Regions from separate parts of the Caproiciproducens sp. LBM24188 genome, predicted to be linked through region 2. Evidence: a T-box and tRNA genes for the amino acid it is inferred to sense, from the RefSeq annotation. Region 2 holds a T-box; the other holds one or more tRNA genes.
What was found. A T-box is a leader RNA that pairs with one kind of tRNA and senses whether it is charged. The one in region 2 lies ahead of tyrS (tyrosine--tRNA ligase), so its partner is inferred to be a tRNA-Tyr.
Positions count from the first base shown of each region.

Region 1 (3,411 bases), 1.3 Mb from region 2:
TTCAGCTTGGCGAAAACCATACGGCAACAGCCGTCACGGTCAAAAATCTTAGCGGGGGCGGTTTCGGCGGATCCAGCCAGGTTACCAACGGCACCTCTGCCAACACCATTAAGGAATCCGCAACCATTACAGACACAACCTATACTTCCTCCGGGGACGACGAAAATGCCCTGCGGATTGACGGAGTGACTGCCACATTAAAAAATATTACCGTCAATAAGTCCGGCGGAAAAACATCCAACACGGAAAATGGGGACTTCTACGGGCAAAATGCCGGGCTATTGGCCCTGAACGGCGCGAACGTTACCATATCCGGTGCTAATGTGACAACAAACGCCCAGAACGGCAACGGTGTTTTCAGTTACGGAAAAGGAACCACTGTGACCATCAGCGACTCCAAAATCACGACATCAAAGGATAACTCCGGCGGAATCCAGACTACCGGAGGCGGAACCACCAATGCAAAGAATCTGACCGTTTCCACCTCCGGGAACTCTTCTGCGGCAATCCGCTCCGACCGCGGTGGCGGGACGGTGGTGGTGGACGGCGGCACCTATAAAACGTCCGGAACCGGCTCGCCTGCCATTTATTCCACTGCCGCCATTTCGGTCAGCAACGCCACGCTGAGCGCGGCAAATTCCGAAGCGCTGGTCATTGAGGGATTAAACTCCATTTCCTTAAAAAATTGCAGTCTAACCGGAAACATGACCGCCACCAAAACAAACGACGGCTCCGAAAATCTGCATAATATCATGCTTTACCAGTCCATGTCTGGAGATGCCCAGGTGGGGACCTCTAAGCTCTCCGTGAGCGGGGGCTCCATTACCGCAAAATCCGGCGATATGTTTTATGTCACCAATACCAGCAGCGTCATTACTCTGGACAGCGTAACGCTGAACCTGGCAAATGAAAACCTGCTTACGGTGGCGGGCAACTCTTCCAGCCGCGGATGGGGAACCGCGGGCAAAAACGGTGGGCAGCTGACCTTTTCTGCCGCGAACATGAACCTGACCGGCAAAGTAACGGTTGACACCATCTCTACCTTGAATTTCACCCTAGGCGAAGGCAGCAGCTTGAAAGGAACCATTAATATCGTGAAAAATGCTGCAGGCGGTACGGCTGTTTCAAACAACGCCGTGGTCACGATAGCAAAGGGCGCTACCTGGAACCTGACCGGAAACTGCTCGGTGACAAGCCTGACCAATAACGGTACAATTCATTACAATGGATATACCATTACCCTGGCAGACGGAACCGTTCTGAAGGGTTAAACCGGAATCCGACATGGCACACAAGGGCCCAGGGCCCGCATCGCTAGATAAGGGATGTGGGGCCCTGCGTCCTAAGTATTTTTCTTCATTACCAGCACTAATTTATATTTTTTGCCCGTATTTCTACCCATTATGTAAACCATTGAAGATAACTGAGAGGGGCAAAGGCCATACATTTTCCGGGGTATTGCGGCCATCCTACCCTTTCGGTTTCTTTGGTTTTCTACATTGTGTCTGGTTTTATGAAAAGGTCTTGACATTCAGCTTGGAACGTGTTATTATACTTAAGCGCTGTTAAAAATGCTGGCGTAGCTCAGTTGGTAGAGCAGCTGATTTGTAATCAGCAGGTCGGGGGTTCAAGTCCGTCTGCCAGCTCCAATGTGGATGTACGGCGGCGAAATGAGTTGCCGCCGCGCACCGCACGAACCGCGCCAATTGAATATGGAGGAGTTCCCGAGTGGCCAAAGGGGGCAGACTGTAAATCTGTTGCTTTATAGCTTCGATGGTCCGAATCCATCCTCCTCCACCAAAAGCAGTATGTTGCAAAGAACATACTGCTTTTTTCTTTGTAAATACTATTTAAAACTTCTGGAGGATGGATTCGGAAGCCCGTTTAGAAAACGTGCCTGTGGCACGTTTTTAGGGCGTGGACTTCCTGCGCAGTGCAGTTGTGCCACAACAGCGGCAAGCGTGTAACCAGCCAATTACAATATCCTCCTCCACCAAAAGCAGTATGTTGCAAAGAACATACTGCTTTTTTCTTTGTAAATACTATTTAAAACTTCTGGAGGATGGATTCGGAAGCCCGTTTAGAAAACGTGCCTGTGGCACGTTTTTAGGGCGTGGACTTCCTGCGCAGTGCAGTTGTGCCACAACAGCGGCAAGCGTGTAACCAGCCAATTACAATATCCTCCTCCACCAAAAGCAGTATGTTGCAAAGAACATACTGCTTTTTTCTTTGTAAATACTATTTAAAACTTCTGGAGGATGGATTCGGAAGCCCGTTTAGAAAACGTGCCTGTGGCACGTTTTTAGGGCGTGGACTTCCTGCGCAGTGCAGTTGTGCCACAACAGCGGCAAGCGCGCAGCCAGTACCTGTTCGCTTTTCGGATAGGCGTAGCTGATGAACCGTCGAAGACACAATTCCGTGCTTCTTTCACCGAATGTCCCTGCGGGTTGACAAGGGCCTTTAAACATGATATGCTTTTTACGACACGAAGCCATGAAGGCTTCTCTGCACCCTTAAAATTATTTTGTGACAAAATGAAACCCATGAAGGGCTCGCAAAGCCCTTTGTGGGTTATTTTTTGATTGGAGGAGTATCCATGCATATTCCTGACGGTTACCTGGCGCCGCAGACCACGGTTCCGGCCCTGGTGGGAATGGTACCCTTATGGTCGGTCGCGTTCCGCAAGGTAAAAAGGACATTGAGTGAAAAGAAAATCCCTGCATTGGCGCTTTGCGCCGCCTTTTCGTTTTTGGTAATGATGTTCAACATCCCGGTGGCAGGTGGAAGCTCCGCGCACGCAGTCGGTGCGGTTCTAATCGCGATTCTGCTTGGGCCGTGGGCTGCCGTTCTCTCCGTTTCCACCGCGCTTCTGATTCAGGCGCTGGTGTTTGGGGATGGGGGAGTGCTGGCGTTTGGAATAAATTGCCTGAATATGGCGGTCGTTATGCCGTTCGCTGGTTACGCCGCATATCGCTCGATTGCCGGAAATTCCAGGCCGGGCAGTCGGAGAAACCTGATAGCTTCCTTTGTCGGCGGGTATGTTGGGCTGAATCTTGCCGCCTTCTGCGCCTCCGTGGAATTCGGAATTCAGCCTCTTCTGTTCAAGGCTGCGGACGGCAGTGCGCTTTACTGTCCTTATCCGCTGTCGGTTTCCGTTCCGTCCATGATGTTTGCACACGGCCTGATTGCAGGCCCGATTGAGGCAGCCGTCACTACGGCCGCTGTGGCCTATCTTGCTAAGGCCGCGCCCGAATTGTTTGCGGCGGCAGGGATTGCGCCGCAGTCTTCCGCCTCCGGCTCCTTCTGGAAACGGTATAAAGCCATGCTGATTCCCCTCGTGGGACTCGTAGTTTTGACGCCGCTTGGTTTGATTGCCACCGGAACCGCTTGGGGCGAATGGAGCACCGATGA
Region 1 covers NZ_CP196862.1:128,313-131,723, forward strand. Annotated here, with positions in the region: gene ACSVDI_RS00575 (beta strand repeat-containing protein) at 1-1,271, shown strand, start outside; tRNA gene ACSVDI_RS00580 (tRNA-Thr) at 1,574-1,649, shown strand; tRNA gene ACSVDI_RS00585 (tRNA-Tyr) at 1,715-1,800, shown strand; gene ACSVDI_RS00590 (hypothetical protein) at 1,847-1,975, opposite strand; gene ACSVDI_RS00595 (hypothetical protein) at 2,043-2,171, opposite strand; gene cbiM (cobalt transporter CbiM) at 2,597-3,411, shown strand, end outside.
Region 1: it has a tRNA-Tyr gene. The T-box ahead of tyrS (tyrosine--tRNA ligase) is inferred to sense a tRNA for this amino acid. The anticodon was not compared.

Region 2 (3,411 bases):
TGGGAGTCCCGGCGGAATTGCTGGAACAGTACCACACCTGCTATGAGAATATGCGCAGGATTCAGCGGGAACTTTCCTCTTTCCGTATGGATGAACAGCAGAAAGCACGGCAAATCGACCTTCTGACCTATCAAATTGAAGAACTGGAAGCCGCGGATCTGCGCGAGGGAGAACAGGAAGAACTGAATCAGCGCCGCACTATGTTTATGAACAGCGAAAAAATCGCGGCAGCTCTGGCCGCTGCCAAAACAGCGCTGGACGGCGACGAAGAGATGCAGGGTGCGGTTGCTTCAATTGCTTCTGCTTCCTCCGCTCTGAGCGAGGCGGAACGCTTTTTGCCGGATTTACATAGTCTGACGGAAAGAATCCAAACCATCAAATACGATTTGCAGGACTGTACGGAAGAACTGCGCAACTTTGCTTCCCAAACCGAATACGATCCGCAGGAGTTAGAGCAGGTGGAAGCTCGTCTGGATCAAATTTATCGCTTAGGATTAAAGTACGGCGGTTCGGTGGAGGAGATGCTGGCGTTTCTGGAACAGTCAAAAGAACAGCTGAACCAAATCCAGCTTTCCGACGAAACGATTGCACGCTTGAATCAGGAGTATGAGCAGGCTTTAAAGAAAACGCAGACACTCGCAGACCAGCTCTCTGAATATCGCAGAAGAACATCGGAAACCTTTGCCGCCAAGGTCAAGCAGGAACTTCGCTTTTTGGATATGCCGAATATTGATTTTGAGGTCATTCAGGAAACCGTTCCGCTTTATTCGCTTGGGTGTGACAAGCTGGAATTTTATATTTCCACCAATCCGGGCGAACCCGCGAAGCCGATTGCAAAAATTGCTTCCGGCGGCGAGCTTTCCCGCATTATGCTGGCAATAAAAACCGTTCTCGCAGACAAAGACGAGATTGATACGCTCATCTTTGATGAAGTGGATACGGGAATCAGCGGAAGCGCCGCCCAGAAAGTTGGGATGAAACTGCGTGAGGTCGCGAAAAACCGCCAGGTAATCTGCGTCACACATCTGGCACAAATTGCGGCGCTTGGGGATACTCAGTTTTTGATTAAAAAGCACGTTCACGACAATAAAACTTATACCGATGTAACCGAACTGGATTATGAAGGCAGAAAAGCGGAGCTTGCCCGTATTATGGGTGGAACTGAAATTACCCCACTTATGTTGCAAAACGCGGCGGAAATGCTGAATATGGCGCATAAAGATGGAGATACTTGACAAATGATTTAAAATTCATTATAATTTTTGAAAAGCAATGAAGGGAAGAAGTAAGCTGATTTAGCCGGCAAAGAGAGTCCGCGGTTGGTGGAAGCGGGTACGGCGATGAGCTGAAATACATCCCGGAGCCGCCCGCTGAACGGGGAACCAAGTAGGTGAGGCCGTGGCAGCGCACGTTACAGCGCCTGGGTATGTTAGTACCCGTAAGGCCGTATCTGTGAGGGTACGGTGAATGAGGTGGTACCGCGGATTTTCCGCCCTCTGCACAAAACGCAGGGGGCTTTTTTATTGCCCCCGAAAAATTGGAGGTAACAGTAAGAATGGGAGTATTTGAAGAACTAAAAGCAAGAGGCCTGATTGCCCAGATGACGGACGAGGAAAAAATCCGTGATCTTCTAGACAATCACAAGATTAAATTCTACATCGGGTTTGACCCAACGGCGGACAGCCTGCACGTCGGCCATTTTCTTCAGATTATGGTAATGGCGCATATGCAGCGCGCGGGCCATGTTCCGATTGCGCTGTTTGGCGGCGGAACCGGTATGATTGGAGACCCCTCCGGAAAAACCGATATGCGTAAAATGCTAACCCCGGAAGAGATTAACCACAACATTGAATGTTTTAAGCGTCAAATGTCGCGACTGGTCGATTTTTCTGACGGCAAGGCCATTATGGCAAACAACGGCGACTGGCTGTTGAACCTGAACTATATTAAATTTCTGCGCGATGTCGGCGTGCATTTTTCCGTAAACCGGATGCTGGCTGCCGAATGCTACAAGCAGCGTCTGGAGCGTGGTCTTTCCTTCTTTGAATTAAACTATATGATCATGCAGAGCTACGATTTTCTGGAACTGAATCACCGGTACGACTGCCAAATGGAGCTTGGCGGCGACGACCAGTGGAGCAACATCATCGGCGGCGTAGAGCTTATCCGCCGCAAAGAGGGGAAAGATGTTTACGGCATGACCTTCGCACTGTTGACTAACAGCGAAGGAAAGAAGATGGGAAAAACAGAACGCGGCGCTGTTTGGCTTGACCCGAACAAGACCAGCCCGTTCGATTTCTACCAGTATTGGAGAAACATCGGTGATGCCGATGTCATTAAATGCCTGAAATTCCTTACTTTCCTGCCTCTGGAAGAAATTCAGGAACTGGAAAAGCTGGAAGGCGGCGAGCTGAACAAAGCGAAGGAAATCCTTGCGTATGAAGTAACCAAATCCATTCACGGTGAGGAAGAAGCGAAGAAGGCGCAGGAAGGCGCTCGCGCGCTGTTTGGGGCAGGTACCAACACGGAACACATGCCCACGACAGAAATCTCTGAGAACGATTTTACCAATGGTGAAATCGGCCTTTTGGATGTTCTGGTAAAGACCAAGTTGGTTCCATCAAAGGGAGAGGGAAGGCGTCTTGTGGAACAGGGCGGAATTTCCATTGATGATGTAAAAGCAGCCAGCGGTACGCTTAAACTGACCATGGAACAGTTTGAAAAAGGATATGTCATTATTAAAAAAGGGAAAAAGGTATTTCATAAGGTTGTCTTAACAAAATAATCCAAATTTTTCTTTTGAAAATAACCCATGCCAAGTTTCGTTGGCATGGGTTATTTTGGCAAAAAGGGCAATACTATTTTTGATTTATCCGGCCTTTCATTTTGCGCCGATCTGCACTGACCTAGAGGTGAAATCGTGAGGAAGTATTGCTCCTGTATTATTGCTCCGGCCGCTGTTATGGGAATCATGCTGACTCTATACGCATGCTACAGCATTTACCCGTTCGGCGACCGAACGATTGCCTGGTGTGATATGAATCAACAGGTAATTCCCTTTCTAATGGATTTTAAGGATATTCTATCCGGAAAAACCAATCTGTTTTTGAATCTTCAAAATGCCGGCGGTATGAGCTTTTGGGGTGTTTTTCTATTTTTTATTTCCAGCCCGTTTACTCTTCTTGTTTTGCTTGTTAGCAAACAGGAAATTTATCATCTGGTCAATATTCTCGTTTTACTGAAAATGATGACCTGCGGGTTTACCGCAAGCATTTTTTTTCGGCGTAGACTGGGTACCCTGAATTGGCTACAGAATGCTTCACTTTCTCTGATGTATGCCTTTTCCGGATATGCCATGTTTTATTATCAGAATCATGTCTGGCTGGACATGATGTACCTGTTCCCGGTGTT
Region 2 covers NZ_CP196862.1:1,785,300-1,788,710, reverse strand. Annotated here, with positions in the region: gene recN (DNA repair protein RecN) at 1-1,235, shown strand, start outside; T-box leader at 1,264-1,500, shown strand; gene tyrS (tyrosine--tRNA ligase) at 1,556-2,785, shown strand; gene ACSVDI_RS08415 (YfhO family protein) at 2,921-3,411, shown strand, end outside.